3 regions of the Enterobacter huaxiensis genome follow, and region 2 is predicted to be linked to each of the others. Evidence: predicted binding sites of a transcription regulator. Region 2 holds the regulator's gene; each other region holds the start of a gene.
The links. The regulator CRP, encoded in region 2, controls carbon source genes, mostly activating them, when cyclic AMP is high. The targets are predictions, from matches to a motif close to ATGTGANNNNNNTCACAT.
Positions count from the first base shown of each region.

Region 1: a site for CRP is predicted at 4,539-4,556, ahead of D5067_RS22280 (PTS mannitol transporter subunit IICBA). Genes of this name have one in related genera too.
Region 3: a site for CRP is predicted at 4,989-5,006, ahead of D5067_RS06950 (YfcZ/YiiS family protein). Genes of this name have one in related genera too.

Region 1 is NZ_CP043342.1:4,675,749-4,681,869, reverse strand. It holds gene D5067_RS22300 (hypothetical protein) at 1-127, shown strand, start outside; gene D5067_RS22295 (YibL family ribosome-associated protein) at 179-541, opposite strand; gene mtlR (mannitol operon repressor MtlR) at 600-1,190, opposite strand; gene mtlD (mannitol-1-phosphate 5-dehydrogenase) at 1,187-2,335, opposite strand; gene D5067_RS22280 (PTS mannitol transporter subunit IICBA) at 2,446-4,353, opposite strand; gene D5067_RS22275 (DUF3302 domain-containing protein) at 5,015-5,371, shown strand; gene D5067_RS22270 (HlyD family secretion protein) at 5,374-6,121, shown strand, end outside.
Region 2 is NZ_CP043342.1:394,670-400,790, reverse strand. It holds gene mdcA (malonate decarboxylase subunit alpha) at 1-1,234, opposite strand, end outside; gene D5067_RS01850 (hydrolase) at 1,463-2,485, shown strand; gene D5067_RS01845 (YheU family protein) at 2,482-2,700, shown strand; gene D5067_RS01840 (phosphoribulokinase) at 2,731-3,600, shown strand; gene D5067_RS01835 (OsmC family protein) at 3,687-4,091, opposite strand; gene crp (cAMP-activated global transcriptional regulator CRP) at 4,403-5,035, shown strand; gene D5067_RS01825 (YccS/YhfK family putative transporter) at 5,092-6,121, shown strand, end outside.
Region 3 is NZ_CP043342.1:1,439,013-1,445,133, reverse strand. It holds gene smrB (endonuclease SmrB) at 1-160, shown strand, start outside; gene sixA (phosphohistidine phosphatase SixA) at 207-692, opposite strand; gene fadJ (fatty acid oxidation complex subunit alpha FadJ) at 903-3,050, opposite strand; gene fadI (acetyl-CoA C-acyltransferase FadI) at 3,050-4,360, opposite strand; gene D5067_RS06950 (YfcZ/YiiS family protein) at 4,599-4,883, opposite strand; gene fadL (long-chain fatty acid transporter FadL) at 5,250-6,121, shown strand, end outside.

The DNA of each region.
Region 1 (6,121 bases), 620 kb from region 2:
CATCACGCTTGATATCTCGGGGAATGGCAAAAATACTGACATAGAAGCAATCTATGACCGCAGAGAGGTAGGGCTACTCACCGGATATGATGGCGTCATTGGGTATTGTAAGCGGGAAGTTGGCTAAGCCGCAGGCGAGGAACGGAAATACCTCTGCCGGGGCAGAGGTATTTGGCGATCAGAACGCCGTCTTACAAAAGCCCGTCATCTCTTTCAGGCCCATTTCGCGGCCAAGCTCGGTCATCGGGTGAACCACGATCAGACCACGGGCGCTTTTCTTCAGCTTGCCCATATCAGCCTGTTCTTTTTTGGTGATCGCGCGGCGGTGCGGCATGTCCATCAGCTTTTGCGCTTCTTTGCTCAGCTTCTGGCCTTTCACTTCGCGCAGGCGCTCGATCTCAGCTTCCAGCGTGGCCGTCTCTTTCTCGAGTTCAGCGTACTTCTCGGCGGAATCGACCAGTGACAGGCTCGCCATCTGGTGGCGGATCAGATCCAGGCGGTCGCTCAGGCGTTTAATTTCGTTCTTTTCGACTTCTTTCATGACAAATGGCTCTAAAAACGGAGGATTTACAGGGAAGGATACACCAATGTGCGCAGGCTTACTTCTGAAACGCTTTTTTTAAGCTGATTCGGGAAATCAGCTCAGTCAGGGAAAGCACCATTGTGGAACGTACAACCTGTTGATAGCGCTGCTTTTGCATCGCGTACAGCTCGGGATCGCTGTTATCAAAATGGGGGGCGGGTGGCAGAGCGGTTACGCAGTGCAGTTCGCCGAAGGGGCCCAGAATCTCATCATCGGTAAAAGTGTATTCATTACCGTCGTGATTTAACTCTTCGCGCAGCGCCATCAGCAGCTCGGCATCTTCATACTCTGGCCTGCTGATCACGCCAAGGCCGTAAATCAGCTTCAGACGTACCGATAAATCGCCCAGCGGTCCGTCTCCGTCCAGTAACGGTTCTACAGCATATTTTACCGCGTAGTCGTCTTTGCGAAACACCTGAAGCACCAGAATGTTCACCGCCTCGGTCAGTAACTCGACGGCGGCAATCAGGAAGCTTCGGACGGTTTTGCCAGCATTCAGACGCTCAAGCACACGATTTTCAAAGGCCTGGGTTTGTTCCATTATTGCCTGCATATCTGACAATCTGTTATTTGGGCGCAGGATGACCTGCGCCGCATTCTGCATCATTTGGTTGCGTTATAAGCGTCAACCGCCTCCACAACCACGTCGCTGTTGGCATCCAGACCGGAAATTTGCGCCAGCGCAGCCTGCGCGCCGTTGCTCTCAATCAGCTGTGCCAGCTCTTGCGCCTGCGGGTCCTGCTCGCTGCGGTAGTGCATCGCGGCGGCAATCCCTTTTACCAGGTTAGCGTGCGGCAGGCCGTATTCCAGGGTGCCCAGCAGCGGCTTAATCAGACGATCGCCCGCGCTCAGCTTGCGCAGCGGCTGACGACCCACGCGCTCAACGTCATCTTTCAGGTACGGGTTTTCAAAGCGACCGAGGATTTTCTGGATATATGCTGCGTGTTTGTCAGCATCAAAACCGTAGCGTTTAATCAGCACCGCGCCGCTCTCTTCCATTGCCCCTTTCACCACCGCGCGGATCTTCTCATCGAGGATCGCATCACGAATGGTCTGATGACCGGCCAATTTTCCGAGGTACGCGGTTATAGCATGCCCGGTGTTCAGCGTGAAGAGTTTACGTTCGACAAATGCCATCAGGTTATCGGTTAATTCCATCCCCGGGATGGTCGGCAGCGCGCCCTTAAACTGGGTTTTATCGACGATCCACTCGCTGAAGGTTTCCACGGTCACTTCCAGCGGGTCGTTGGTGGCAGATTCTGACGGCGGAACGATGCGGTCTACGGCGGAATCGACAAAACCGACGTGGGCTTCAACCCAGGCCTTGTCTTCGTCCGCCACTGCGGCCAGAACGTGGCCTTTCAGCTGCGTGGTGCCGCGCACCATGTTTTCACAGGCGATGATGTTCAGCGGGGTATCGTTACCCTGCGCTTTACGCTTTGCCAGACCTTTCGCGACCGCAGGGGCGATACGCTCAAGCACCACCGGGCCAACCGCCGTGGTGACCAGATCAACGCTGGCAATAAGGTCGATAACATCGTCGCCAATGCTGCTCACCGCATTGACGCCCGATACCGTTTCAACCTGCTCGTTTTCGCCCACCACGTGTACCTGATAGCTATGACGTGCATTCAGGGCATCAAGGACGACCTGATTCACATCGGCGAATGTCAGCGTAATGCCCGCGTCTGCCAGCAGTTTGCCGATAAAGCCACGACCGATATTACCTGCGCCAAAATGTAATGCTTTCATAGTTTTAACCTTTATCAATGTTTTTACCCGAGAGGGCTGGGGTGAGGAACCGCATAACTTTCCCCTCACCCTAGCCCTCTCCCCAAAGGGGAGAGGGGATAGACCGGAACTTACTTGTTCAGCAGCGCCAGAACTTCTTCCACGCTGGTGGTGTTAGCCAGACGCTCAATGACGGTGTCGTCATCCAGCGCGTTGGTCAGGCTGGTAATCACCTGGATATGCTCGTTGTTGCGAGCGGCGATACCAATTACCAGACGGGCAATGTCGTCTTCCTCTTCGCCGAAGCGAACGCCCTGCGGATACTGGCAGAACACCACGCCGGTTTTCAGCACGCGGTCTTTCGCTTCAACCGTACCGTGCGGAACCGCGATGGATTCACCCAGATAGGTTGGGGTCAGCTTTTCACGCTCCAGCATCGCATCAACGTATTCAGGCTGAACGTAGCCGCCTTTTACCAGCTGCTCGCCGGCAAAGCGAATCGCCTCTTCTTTGTGAGTCGCGGTACGGCCCAGGAAGATGTTTTCCGCACCCAGGCGGAACAGGTGGCTGTCGTTGGCGTCGAAGCTGTCTTTCAGGCTGTCGCGCACTTTCACTTCGTTATCTTCGTGACGCTGTGCCGCAACCAGACGCTCTGTCAGGCTGGTGTACAGGCCGCTGTCGAGGAAGTTGGTCAGCGAAATGTGCTGCGCCTGCGGGACCTGGCGCATGGCGCGTTCGGTCAGATCGCGGTGCGTGATAACCAGGTCAACGTCCGGCGGCAGGCTGTTGATGGCGCTGTTGGTCACGGAGATGTTGGTCAGGCCTGCATCCTGCACTTTCTTACGCAGCACGCCTGCACCCATCGCGCTGGAGCCCATACCGGCATCGCAGGCAACGATGATTTTACGCACGTGGCTCAGGTCGTTAGAGACATCGCCAGCGGCCAGCGGGGTTGCCCCTTTGGATTCCGCTTTCATGTCGTGCATACGGCGGGTTGCGGCCTCGATATCGTCTTCTTCTTTCACTTTGCTGGTTTTCAGCAGGATGGCAGAGACAACGAAGGAGACCGCCATTGCCGCGCAGATCGCCGCGATGTTAGCGAAGTAAGCACCTTTCGGGGTCATCGCCAGTACCGCCAGGATGGAACCCGGAGACGCCGGAGAAACCAGACCACCGCCCAGCACGCTCAGGGTGAACACGCCGGTCATACCGCCGAGGATAACGGCCAGGATCAGACGCGGGTTCATCAGCACGTACGGGAAGTAAATTTCGTGGATACCGCCCAGGAAGTGGATGATAGCCGCGCCGCCAGCAGACTGCTTCGCGCTGCCGCGACCGAAGAACATGTACGCCAGCAGAACGCCCATACCCGGACCCGGGTTAGCTTCAATCAGGAAGAAGATGGACTTGCCGAGGTCGTGAGACTGCTGAATACCCAGCGGTGAGAAGATACCGTGGTTGATGGCGTTGTTGAGGAACAGGATTTTCGCCGGTTCAACAAAGATAGACGCCAGCGGCAGCATGTCGTGCGCCACCATGAAGTTAACGCCCGCAGCCAGAATTTTGGACAGGACTTCAACCGCAGGGCCAATGCCCATGAACGCCAGAATCGCGAGGATCATCCCGATGATGCCCGCAGAGAAGTTGTTCACCAGCATTTCGAAGCCGGATTTGATTTTGCCATCAACCCAGACGTCGAATTTCTTAATCGCCCAGCCGCCCAGAGGACCGGCAATCATCGCGCCAAGGAACATCGGCATGTCCGCACCGACGATCACACCCATGGTCGTGATGGCACCCACTACGCCACCGCGGTCACCGCCGACCAGACGACCACCGGTATAACCGATGAGCAGCGGCAGCAGATAGGTAATCATTGGGCCAACAAGCTTCGCCAGCGTTTCGTTAGGCAACCACCCTGTTGGAATAAACAATGCGGTGATAATACCCCACGCGATAAACGCGCCGATATTTGGCATCACCATGTTGCTGAGGAAACGACCAAAGCTTTGTACTTTGATCTTGAAATCGGATGACATAAAACACCCCTTCTTCTGTTTACGCTTAGGCTTGCGGCCCGAGGTTTATTGTTAATGCGCGGCGGCAGAGGTAGCCGAGCCCTGTTCTGATGCTGTGAAATCTGGCACTGAATCGTTCAACTGTCCAGACAGCGAAAATTTGTGTGATCTCAATCACGTAAATGTAGGGGGTGGGGAGATTATTGAAGTGATCTGCATCACAAAACTGACGCGTAAAAAAAATACAGTGGACAAAAATAAAGCAGTTTGCCCCATGTTTTGTGATTAGGGTCACATTCGACTCTCGTCGGTTTGTTTCTGAAGTGTGACTGAATTCACAAATTATTTTTATGCAGATTTGTCCGGATGCGATCGACAGCAAACTCTGTTTTGACGTTCATTGCCAGGATGTCAGAAAGCAACACGCAAACCTAAAAAAAGACTTTTAGGATGTGTTATGGCGAAAAATTTAAACCTGAATTACGCTGATAATGTAAGGATAAGTCTATTATTATTCAGGATATATTTTGACACGCTTATAAACTTGCGCGGAGATATTATAAAAACCCATACTCCCCGGCTCTGAAATAATAAACACAACACCTGTGTTTAAAAATAAATTAATTAGGCTGCATACCTTTTTATTAATTTAATGAGTTGACGATATTTAAGCGAGGAGATTATGTTTCTCAACTATTTCGCGCTGGGCGTGCTGATTTTTGTGTTCCTGGTTCTGTTTTATGGAATCATCGCTATTCACGACATTCCGTATAATATGGCCAAAAAGCGTAACCATCCGCATGCCGACGCCATTCATACGGCGGGCTGGATTAGCCTCTTTACGCTTCATGCCATATGGCCGTTCCTGTGGATCTGGGCGACCCTGTACCGTGAAGATCGCGGTTGGGGGATGCAGAACCATATCGCCACGCCTGACGAGGTTCCCGGCATGGATGCGCTGACCAGGCGCGTGGCAGAATTAGAACAAAAGCTGGCCGCGTCACAACCCGCTATTGATAAGAACACGCTGGAGCACTGATCATGGATCTGTTAATTATTCTGACCTATGTGGCCTTTGCGTGGGCTATCTTTAAAATATTCCGTATTCCGGTAAACCAGTGGACGCTCGCCACCGCCACGTTAGGTGGGGTATTTATTGTTGCGGGCCTCATCTTATTAATGAACTATAATCATCCTTATACCTTTACGGCGCAAAAAGCGGTTATTTCCATTCCGATTACGCCGCAGGTTACGGGGATAGTTACAGAAGTCACCGATAAAAATAACCAGCTTATTAAAAAAGGCGAAGTGTTATTTAAACTCGATCCCGGCCGCTACCAGGCGCGCGTTGACAGGCTGAAGGCCGATCTGGTCACCGCCACGCACAATATCGACAACCTGAAAGCACAGCTTACGGAGGCCGTCGCCAATACTACCCGCGTGTCCGCTGAACGCGACCGTCTGTTTAAAGATTATCAGCGTTACCTGAAGGGCAGCCAGGCGAAGGTTAACCCGTTCTCTGAAAGCGATATCGACAACGCGCGTCAAAACTACCTGGCACAGGATGCGATGGTGAAAGGCTCCGTTGCCGAGCAGACGCAGATCCAAAGTCAGCTAGACAGCATGGTGAATGGCGAACAGTCACAGATTGCCTCTCTGCGCGCGCAGTTAGCCGAAGCGACCTATAACCTCGATCAGACCGTGGTGCGTGCGCCAAGCAACGGCTACATCACCCAGGTGCTGATCCGTCCGGGGACCTATGCGGCTGCGCTGCCGCTGCGCCCGGTGA
Region 2 (6,121 bases):
TTTTACCGCGCTGCATTGGGTCAGGCTCGGTGATCATGTTGAGCCAGGCCGGGGTAGCATGACGGCGACCGTGCGGGTCATGGCCCATGTTTGGCGCACCGCCGAAGCCGGAAAGACGACCGCGGGTCACGGTGGAGGAGTTGGCGTAGCCGTCAACCTGCAGCGTGGAGCCGATGAACATATCCACCGCGTACTGACCTGCCAGCTGGCAGAAGGCGCGGTTGGAACGCATGGAGCCGTCGGCACCGGTGAAGAACACGTCCGGACGGGCGCGGATATACTCTTCCATCCCCAGCTCGCCGCCGAAGCAGTGCACGCTTTCCACCCAGCCGCTTTCGATGGCGGGGATCAGCGTTGGATGCGGGTTCAGCGTCCAGTGCTTACAAATTTTTCCCTTCAGGCCGAGCTGTTCACCGTAGGTGGGCAACAGCAGCTCGATCGCCGCGGTGTTAAAGCCGATGCCGTGGTTCAGGGACTGCACCTGGTGCTCCGCGTAGATGCCTTTGATGGCCATCATCGCCATCAGGATATGTTCCTGCTTGATCAGGCGCGGGTCGCGGGTGAACAGCGGTTCGATAAAGAACGGCTTGTCGGCCACCACCACGTAGTCGATCCAGGAGCCCGGAATATCGACGCGCGGCAGGTCGCACTCGTCGTCCACCAGCTCGTTCACCTGTGCGATGACGATGCCGTCGTGGAACGCGGCGGCTTCCACCAGCGCCGGGGTATCTTCGGTACTCGCCCCGGTGTAGAGGTTGCCTTTGCGGTCCGCTTTAAAACCGGCGATCAGCGCCACGTTTGGCGAGAGGTCGACGTAGAGGCGGGAGTAAAGTTCGATGTAGGTGTGGATCGCACCGATTTCGAGCTGGCCATCTTCCAGCAGCTGAGAGATTCGCAGGCTCTGCGTGCCGGAGAAAGAGAAGTCCAGCTTGCGGGCGATGCCTTTTTCAAAGATGTCCAGATGCTCGCTGCGGCCGACGCTCGGCATAATCATATGCAGGTCGTGAACGATTTGCGGGTTCACCTCTGCAAGCGAGCGGGAAAGGAAATCCGCCTGCTTCTGGTTGTTGCCTTCCAGAACGACTTTGTCGCCCGGTGCGATCAGTTTTTCCAGCATGGCGACAAGATCGCCGGTTGGCAGTACCTTGCCCTGCACCGGTACGGACGCCAGACGACGCGCTTTTTCACTGCGTCGGGTGTTCCATTGCCGGGTGGGTGTTTGCCCAGATAACATTATTAACCTCCTGATTCAGCACATCATTCTGATTTGCCTAACGTTGAGTAAAGTTTGCGCTCTGGCGAGAAAGGCATCAATTAAGCGTAGAGCGGAATCATTAGCCTGAGAGTAATAATCAAGGTAAAGATTTGTGATCCGGATCAGTTCATGTTTCGGAAATCCAGGCTAAACGGGGTACAATTCGGAAGGTATAGTAAATTTCTGACAAGAATCAGCATCGCCCTTATGACCCAAATCATTCCATCAGACTTCGACATTGCAGCCGAAGACAGCGCCGAATTCGTGCCCATGCGCGGCGTGGCTAACCCCCACCTGCAAACCATGCTGCCGCGCCTGATCCGCCGCAAGGTGCAGTTCACCCCACACTGGCAGCGCCTGGATTTGCCGGACGGCGACTTTTTGGATCTCGCCTGGAGCGAGGACCCCGAGCAGGCCCGGCACAAGCCGCGTCTGGTGGTGTTCCATGGCCTGGAAGGCAGTCTGCATAGCCCCTACGCGCACGGTTTAATCCAGGCGGCGAAGGCCCGCGGCTGGCTTGGCGTGGTGATGCATTTTCGCGGCTGCAGCGGTGAGCCGAATCGCCAGAAGCGCATTTACCATTCCGGTGAAACCGAAGACGGCACCTGGTTCTTACACTGGCTCAGAGAGAATTTTGGCACGGTGCCAACGGCGGCGGTGGGCTATTCCCTGGGCGGAAATATGCTGGCCTGTCTGCTGGCAAAAGAGGGCAACGCCGCGCCGCTGGATGCAGCGGTTATCGTCTCCGCCCCCTTTATGCTCGAACAGTGCAGCTACCATATGGAAAAAGGCTTCTCACGGGTGTATCAGCGCTACCTGCTTAACCTGCTGAAAGCCAACGCCGCGCGCAAGCTTAAGGCCTACCCGGATACGCTCCCCGTCAGCCTGCAGCAGCTCAAGCGCGTGAAGCGTTTGCGCGAGTTTGACGATTTGATTACCTCGAAGATCCACGGTTTTGCCGATGCGATTGACTACTACCGCCAGTGCAGCGCCATGCCGCTGTTGAATCAAATCACCGCGCCGACGCTGATCATCCACGCAAAAGATGATCCGTTTATGGATCATCACTCTATTCCGGCACCGGACCATTTACCGGCCAACGTGCAGTACCAGCTCACCGAGTACGGCGGGCACGTTGGCTTTGTTGGCGGTACGCTGCGCCGGCCCAAAATGTGGCTGGAAACGCGCATTCCCGACTGGCTCACCTCATTTCTGGACGGTAAAAAATGATTATCCCCTGGCAGGATCTGTCTCCCGAAACGCTCGATAATCTGATTGAAAGCTTTGTATTACGTGAAGGCACCGATTATGGTGAACAAGAGCGTTCGCTTGAACAAAAGGTCAGCGATGTTAAGCGCCAGCTGAAAAGCGGCGACGTGGTGCTGGTGTGGTCCGAACTGCATGAGACGGTCAATATCATGCCCCGCAACGCGTTTCACGGCTGATCTGTAAACCTTTCCAGTCAGGGAGTTGCTATGTCTGCCAGACATCCGGTTATTGCCGTAACGGGCTCAAGCGGTGCGGGTACTACCACCACCAGCCTCGCTTTTCGCAAGATCTTCGCACAGCTGAATCTCCGGGCGGCAGAGGTGGAGGGCGACAGCTTTCACCGCTACACGCGCCCTGAAATGGACATGGCCATCCGCAAGGCGCGCGACCTGGGCAAACACATCAGCTATTTTGGGCCCGATGCCAATGATTTCGGGCTGTTAGAGCAAACCTTCCGCGAATACGGGCAGAGCGGTACCGGGCAGTCCCGCAAGTATCTGCACACCTACGACGAAGCGGTTCCCTGGAACCAGGTGCCGGGAACGTTTACCCCGTGGCAGCCGCTGCCGGAACCGACCGACGTGCTGTTTTATGAAGGGCTGCACGGCGGCGTGGTGACGCCCCATCACGACGTGGCGCGCCACGTGGATCTGCTGGTCGGCGTCGTGCCGATCGTGAACCTGGAGTGGATCCAGAAGCTGACGCGAGATATTAGCGAGCGCGGCCACTCGCGCGAGGCGGTGATGGACTCGGTGGTTCGCTCAATGGAGGATTACATTAACTTCCTGACGCCGCAGTTTTCCCGTACCCATATCAACTTCCAGCGCGTGCCGACGGTGGACACCTCTAATCCGTTTGCGGCGAAAACCATCCCGTCTCTGGATGAGAGCTTTGTGGTAATCCACTTCCGCAACCTCGAAGGCATTGATTACCCCTGGCTGCTGGCGATGCTGCAGGGCTCGTTCATTTCGCACATGAATACGCTGGTGGTGCCGGGGGGAAAAATGGGGCTGGCGATGGAGCTGATCATGACGCCGCTGGTGCAGCGGCTGATGGAAGGGAAGCAGATCGCGTGAGTTGTTTTGCCCGGTGGCGCTGCGCTTACCGGGCCTACGGTCATGCTTTTGCAGGGCGGGTCAGCGAAGCGCCACGCGCCAAAAGATTAGGCCTCGATCACCTCATACGAATGGGTGATGTTTACCGCTTTCTCCAGCATGAGCGCCACGGAGCAGTATTTCTCCGCAGACAGATCAACCGCGCGCGAAACCGCCGCGTCCTTCAGCTCTTTGCCGGTGACGATAAAGTGCAGATTAATGTGCGTGAACAGGCGTGGCGCCTCTTCGCGACGTTCTGACGTCAGCTTCACTTCGCAATCGGTTACGTCGTGACGGCCTTTTTGCAGAATCGACACCACGTCGATTGCGCTGCAGCCACCCGCCGCCATCAGCACCATTTCCATCGGGCTTGGCGCTTTGTCGCCGGAGTTACCGTCCATCAAAATCTGGTGTCCGGAAGCTGACTCGCCCAGGAACGTTAAACCTTCTACCCATTTCACACGCGCTTGCATATTCATTAACTCCAACGTTGCATTTTTGGTGACAGATTACGCGTGCGTTACAATTCTCGCAACGGAAGGCGACCTGCATCATGCTGAAGCGAGACACCAGGAGACACGCGGCAAAAGCTATGCTAAAACACTCTGGATGCTACAGTAATACATTGACGTTACACATGTATGCAGAGGACATCAAACTTTACTGGCTGCGAAACGTTACGACAGCCGACTTCCCAGGGTATGGGTAAGAATTCGATTGCAACCCCAGAGTCCGGATGCATCTTATGGCTCTGGTGACAGCTTATAACAGAGGATAACAGCGCATGGTGCTTGGCAAACCGCAAACAGACCCTACTCTCGAATGGTTCTTGTCTCATTGCCACATTCATAAGTACCCATCAAAGAGCACGCTGATTCACCAGGGTGAAAAAGCGGAAACGTTGTATTACATCGTTAAAGGCTCGGTGGCAGTGCTGATCAAAGATGAAGAAGGGAAAGAGATGATCCTTTCTTATCTGAACCAGGGCGATTTCATCGGTGAACTGGGCCTGTTTGAAGAGGGCCAGGAACGTAGCGCCTGGGTTCGTGCAAAGACAGCATGTGAAGTGGCTGAAATTTCTTACAAGAAATTCCGTCAGCTGATTCAGGTAAACCCTGACATCCTGATGCGTCTTTCTTCGCAGATGGCGCGCCGTCTGCAGGTGACATCCGAGAAAGTGGGTAACCTCGCATTCCTGGACGTTACCGGCCGTATTGCACAGACCCTGTTGAACCTGGCAAAACAGCCAGACGCGATGACCCACCCGGACGGCATGCAAATTAAAATTACGCGTCAGGAAATTGGTCAGATCGTCGGCTGCTCCCGCGAAACCGTGGGCCGTATCCTGAAAATGCTGGAAGACCAGAACCTGATCTCCGCCCACGGTAAAACCATCGTGGTCTACGGAACCCGTTAATTCGGTTAAACGGCGTGCCATCGCAAGGTGTCACGCCGTTTTTGTCTCTATTCCCCATGTGGCGCAGGCTGATCTATCACCCGGAAGTTAACTACGCACTGCGACAAACGTTGGTGTTGTGCCTTCCCGTGGCCGTCGGCCTGATCCTCGGACATCTTCAGCAAGGCCTGCTGTTTTCCCTCGTTCCCGCCTGCTGCAACATCGCCGGTCTGGACACGCCGCATAAACGCTTTTTTAAACGCCTGATTATCGGTGGCTGCCTGTTCGCCGGCTGTAGCCTCGCCGTACAGCTCCTGCTCGCCCGCGATATTCCGCTGCCGCTGATCCTGACCGTGCTGGCGATGACGCTGGGCGTGACGGCGGAGATCAGTTCGCTTCACGCTCGCCTGCTGCCCGCCTCGCTGATCGCCGCCATCTTCACCCTTAGCCTCGCCGGCAACATGCCGGTGTGGGAACCGCTGCTCATCTACGCCCTCGGCACGCTGTGGTACGGGCTGTTTAACTGGTTCTGGTTCTGGCTATGGCGGGAGCAGCCGCTGCGTGAATCCCTTAGCCTGCTCTACGTGCAGCTTGCCGACTACTGCGAAGCAAAGTATACCCTGCTCACCCAGCACACCGACCCGGAGAAATCGTTGCCGCCTCTGCTCGCCCGTCAGCAAAAGGTGGTCGATTTAATCAGCCAGTGCTATCAGCAGCTACACATGCTTGCCGCCAATAAAAACCATGGCTATAAGCGGCTGCTGCGCACCTTCCAGGTGGGGCTGGACCTGCAGGAGCACATCTCCGTAAGCCTGCATCATCCGGAGGAGGTGCAAAAGCTGGTCGAGCGCAGCCACGCCGAAGCGGTGATCCGCTGGAATGCCCAGACGGTATCGGCGCGTCTGCGCGTGCTGGCTGATGATATTCTCTATCACCGCTACCCCACGCGCTTCAACATGGAAAAACAGCTCGGCGCGCTGGAGAAAATCGCCCGTCAGCACCCGGAAAACCCGGTCGGCCAGTTTGCCGCCTGGCACTTTAGCCGCATCGCGCGCGTGCTGCGTACCCAGCGGCCGCTTTACCCGCGTGACCTGATGGCCGATAAGC
Region 3 (6,121 bases), 1.0 Mb from region 2:
CGGCCACGGTAAGCATATTCTCAAGCAACAAACGCCGCTGTGGCTGGCTCAGCATCCACACGTGATGGCGTTTCATCAGGCACCCAAGGAGTACGGCGGAGATGCCGCATTGCTGGTGTTGATTGAAGTTGAGGAGTGGCAACCACCGGAGCTGCCCTGACAGGAAGGCGGGAAGCACGCTGCACCCCGCCTTATCGCACGTCACGTCAGATAGCTTTAGCCATCTTTAGATTGCACGGACTCATTTGCCAGTTAAAGACCCCTTTGCCCGTTTCGTCGAGGGTGACGTTGGCAATGGCGGAAGTCGTGAACATCGGCGGCGTTTCGCCAGGGCAGAGCTCAGATACCAGATAGCCGACCAGCGGCAGGTGGGAAATGACCAGTGCGGAAGCGACACCTTCATTGCACAGCGCCTGCAGGTAGGCACTCACAAGACCGACATCACCACACGGCGTGAGTTCAGGGAGAACATCCACACCGGATGGCAGGTTCATACACTCCCCTACCACATCCAGCGTCTGTTCTGCACGCAGGAAAGGACTCACCAGAACGCGTTCAATGTCCACTTTTTGACCTTTAAGCCAGGTAGCCATCTGACGGGATTCGTCACAGCCACAGACGGTCAAAGGACGTACTGAGTCACTGGCGGCATCGAGTGCCGCGTCGCCGTGACGCATGATAAAAACTTGCATATTGCACCGCTTTTGTTAACCAGAATCACCGGCGTTGACTACCCGCGATAAACATCTTCAAGGTAGAAAACCCGATGGCCGGGCATTGTGCCTGATCCATTCGGTGAATGAAACGCTGTTTTTTACCTCAATGGCGTAAGTATAGTCAATCTCTGTTTACAAAATCGCCAATACAGGTTCATTCACCTCGGGATTTACCCTTCTTTGACCTCAGCTTACAAGGACAGTTTCCCTTGCTGGCCAAAATGTCTGGCCCCGCTCCGCCCTCTGCAATAATTCGTCACAAGGCGTAAAGCGCGAACCATACTGCGTGGCCAGACGTTGCAGGATCGCAACCACTTCACTCGCTCCGAGAGTGTCCATGTAACGGAACGGGCCGCCAAGAAACGGCGGGAAACCTATACCAAAAACAGCACCGATGTCGCCATCCCGCGCGTTTTTGATCGCCTGCTCACCGAAGCAGCGAGCCGCCTCGTTAAGCATCATCATGACGCAGCGCTCAGCACACTGTACCGCTGAGAGTTTTGCCTGTCCGGTAACGGAAATAAGCCCATAAACCGAAGGGTCGACCTGTCTCTTGCTTTTACGCCCTTTTGCAGAGTAAAGATAGAAACCGCGTTCATTTTTTCTGCCTTTGCGATCGTCCTTCAAAATTGCAGAAACAATGTTTGCAGGCGGGCTGAAACGATCGCCATAAGCCGCTTCCAGCACAGGTATAATTTTAGTGCCGGTATCTATTCCTACCTCATCCAAAAGTTGGATTGGACCAACAGGGAAGCCAAACTTTACCAACGCCTCATCGACGTGTTCAATCTTCTCGCCTTCCGTCAGCAGCCGCAGGGCTTCATTGATATACGGGGCCAAAATACGGTTGACGTAGAAGCCGGCTTTGTCCGCCACCACGATGGGTGTTTTGCCCTGTTTTTTCGCCAGCTTTACTACGGTAGCCACGGTTTGCGGGCTGGTCGAAGCGTGAGGAATAACCTCTACCAGCGGCATTTTTTCTACCGGGCTAAAGTAATGCAGGCCAATTACCCGTTCTGGCCGTGCGGCTTTCGCCGCGATATCGCCAATCGGTAATGACGACGTATTCGAGGCAAAAATGGTGTGCGGCGCGCAATGCTCTTCAACGTCGGCCACCATCTGCTGCTTGAGCGCCAGATCTTCAAATACGGCTTCAATCACCACATCGCGATGGGTAAAACCGCTGTAGTCGGTCGTGCCGGTGATCGCGGCCAGCGTCCTGTCGCGCTCGCTGGCTTTGATATGGCGGCGCTTCACCTTCCGATCAAGGTTTTGCCAGCTGTACTGCAGCGCGTGGTTGATTCCCTTAGGATTAATGTCTTTGATACGTACGGGCAAATTGCCTTTGCTGGCGGTCACAAAGGCAATACCGCCGCCCATCAGCCCGCCGCCCAGTACGCCAACAGCATGCAGCGGCGCGGGTTCGGCCTCGCTTCCCGGATCTTTCTTCACCTCGGTACTGGCAAAGAAGATGCTTCGCAGCGCCTGAGACTGCGGCGTCATTGCCAGCTCGCCAAAGGCTTTTGCCTCTGCGGCGTAGCCGCTGCTGCTGCCCTGCGACAGCCCGATCTCGATGACGTCAAGGATCCGCTTCGCCGCCGGATAGTTACCTTTGGTTTTTTGTTCGGTCTTTTTACCTGCCATGCTGAACAACAGGGTGCGCCCCAGCGGCCCTGCCAGAACGCGCTCGCGCACCGGGAGAGGACGACTTGCCTGACGGCCCTTCAGCGCGCGTTCAACCGCAGCCTCAAGCAGTATTGAATGCGGGACAACTTCATCAACCAGCCCGACCTTCAGCGCCTGGCGCGCGCGCAGCTGCTTACCGGTTAAAATCATCTCCAGCGCCGTGCTCACGCCCACCAGGCGCGGAAGGCGCTGCGTGCCACCGGAGCCCGGGAGGAGGCCTAACTGCACCTCAGGCAGACCCAGCACGGTTTTCGCATCATCGGTACAGATGCGGCTATGGCATGCCAGCGCCAGCTCTAAGCCGCCGCCCAGACAGGCACCGTGAATGGCGGCGACAACCGGGATCGACAGCGCATGGATCTCGGCCATCACCTGCTGCCCCTGACGCGCCAGATCTTCGGCTTCCTGCGCGCTTTGCGCGCGGGCGATCATATTGATATCCGCCCCGGCAATAAAGTTGTCCGGCTTGGCCGAAATAAATACCAGGCCGCGAACCGCTTTGTTCTCGCGGATCTGCTTTAACATCGCGCGTACCTGAACGCCAAACTCCGCCTTCAGGGTATTCATCTTTTCATCAGGCACGTCAATGGTGATAACGGCGACGTTATCGAGGCGAACCGTCAGATTAAATGCTGAAATCATGTCCATTATTCCGCCTCCAGTACCATCGCCGCGCCCAGACCGCCCGCCGCACAGGCGGTGACCAGACCAAACCCGCCGCCACGGCGGCGCAGTTCACGTAACGTTTGGGTAATCATACGCGCGCCCGTTGCCGCAAACGGATGGCCGTAGGCGATAGAGCCGCCGAGCACGTTAAACTTGCTTTGGTCCACTTCCCCGGTGGCATGAGCGCGGCCAAGAACATCCCGGGCAAAGCGCTCGCTGGCCAGCAGCTGCACGTTCGCCAGGGTTTGCGCGGCGAAGGCTTCATGCATATCGATCAGGGTTAAGTCTGCGAGCGTAATCCCCGCGCGATCCAGCGCCAGCGGTGTGGACCAGGCGGGCCCTAACAGCATGTCCTGGTGGACGTCGATCGCCGTGAACGCATAGCTGCGCAGATAGCCCAGCGGTTTGATGCCCAACTCTCTGGCACGGGATTCCGTCATCAGGATCACGGCGGCGGCTCCGTCCGTCAGAGGAGTACTGTTAGCCGCCGTGACGGTACCGTGCCTGCGGTCAAACGCCGGGCGCAGCTTTGCGTAATCCGCCAGCGTCGAGGTGCCGCGAATATTGTTATCTTCCGCAAGCGGTTCGCGGTAAGGGGGAACGTAGGCGGTCATGACCTCGTCGGCCAGCTTGCCTTCCGACCAGGCCTTAGCGGCGAGCTGATGCGAGCGATGCGCCAGGGCGTCCTGCTGTTCGCGGGTGATGCCGTAGGTTTTTGCCATCTGCTCGGCGGTATCGCCCATGCGCAGCCCGGTGGAATATTCAGCCACGGCGGGGGGAACGGGCATGAGATCGCGCAGGCGCAGCCGCGAGAAGAGTTTAAGTTTTTGGCCGGTGGTGCGGGCCTTGTTGGCGTCCACCAAGATACGCGCCAGCTTTTTGCTTACCCCAATCGGCAGCACGGAGGAGGAATCAGCGCCGCCGGCAATTCCGGCGCGGATAGTGCCCGCCATCAGGCTTTCCGCCACGTTCGCCACCGCCTGGAAACTGGTCGCGCACGCGCGGCTAACGCTGTAGGCATCGGTGTGCACGCTCATTCCCGTGCCCAATACGATTTCACGCGCAATGTTGGGGGCCTCCGGCATCTGGACGACCTGGCCGAAGACCAGTTGCTCAATGACTTCAGGCGGAATTTCGCTGCGAGCCAGCATTTCCCCCACAACCATTTTCCCCAGATCGACGGCCGGTATACCGTGGAACGCCGTCGCCTGACGTGCAAACGGCGTACGCAGTCCGCTGACAATGGCAATGCGGTCACCTTGTCGGGTGATTAGCGGTAATGCCTGACTCATAACCTTCCCCTGTGAAAAATTTTACATGAATATAAAGTGGTCTGACCTGATAACAGTCTTAACCATTTTTTTACATTCAGCCAATCAGGGAAGCATAAAAATGCGAGCTAAAACACAGAGAAGAAAAAGAAAATGCCCCGAGTTAAAAGCAAAACGGTAACCCTGAGGTTACCGTTTTTTGATGTTTGCACCCTCTCCCGTGGAAGAGGGTTGGGGTGAGGGCACCAGACCGCTGGGATTAACGCAGGCCCAGCTGGAAAATCAGCGTTTCTGCTTCACAGGCAAACACAAAGTCGATATCCAGCTTCACGCCGCCTTCCACTTCCGTGAAGGTGGATTTGATTTCGCACGGATCGGACTCAACGTCACGCGCACGCTTGCTCAGCGCACTCAGCGTCTCTTCCGCTTCGGCGCGGTTCGTGAACACACGGCTGTAAGAGGCGGTGCAATCGGTGTTGTCCATGATGGTGCCAACATCCATACAGCAGCAAACCGGGGTTTCATCAGCACTGCATTTACTCATAGCTCAATTTCCTCTGTATTCGCGCTGCGCGCGAGATAAACACGATGCTGATATTTTACGCCCCGGCGCAGGCTCTCTCCAGCCGTTAATGACGTAAACGGGGATAAGTGACCAATATCACACTAAAAAATGATCTAAAACAAAATTCACCCTTTCGGATGAATCGCTATTGTCACAATTTTGCCAACCAGATCCCGTTTCAAGAAACATGTTTGAAAATATTAATAAACATACTTGCAACATTCCAGCTGGTCAGACCTATACTCTCGCCACTGGTCTGATTTGTATGTGATACCTCAGACCCTACACTTCGCGCTCCTGTTACGGTATGTAACAATTATTGAATAAAAATAACTCAATGAGGTTATGGTCATGAGCCAGAAAACCCTGTTCAAAAAGACTGCGCTGGCAGTCGCAGTGGCAATCGTCTCAACGTCCGCCTGGTCAGCGGGCTTCCAGTTAAACGAATTTTCTTCCTCTGGCCTTGGCCGTGCATATTCCGGGGAAGGCGCAATTGCCGATGACGCAGGCAACGCAAGCCGTAACCCTGCGCTGATCATGATGTTCGATCGCCCAACGTTCTCCGCGGGTGCGATTTTTGTGGACCCGGGTGTTGATATCACCGGCCGTTCACCTACCGGTGCCAGCCTGAATTCGGATAACATTGCGCCAACGGCATGGGTTCCTAACCTGCACTTCGTTGCGCCAATCAACGACCAGTTTGGTTGGGGGGCATCCGTGACCTCTAACTATGGTCTGGCCACGGAGTTTAGCAACAGCTACGCTGCCGGCGCTTACGGCGGCACCACCGATCTCGAAACGCTGAACCTGAACCTGAGCGGCGCTTATCGTCTGAATAACCACTGGAGCTTCGGCCTTGGCTTTGATGCCGTTTACGCAAAAGCGAAGATTGAACGCTACGCGGGCGACCTGGGCCAGATCGTTGCGGGTTCAGGCGCACTGCCGGCAGTTCCTGGCCTGGCGCAGCAGGTTGCAGGCATCCCTGCCAATACCCAGATCGCTTATCTGAAGGGTGACGAGTGGGGCTTCGGCTGGAACGCAGGTATTCTTTATGAAATTGATAAGAACAACCGCTACGGCTTGACCTATCGTTCTGAAGTGAAAATCGACTTTGACGGCGATTATAAGAGCAGCCTGCCTTCAGCGTATAACCAGATCCTCGGAAGCTTCGGCCTGCCGATGGGCACCGACGGCCGCACAACCGGCGGTTCTCTGAG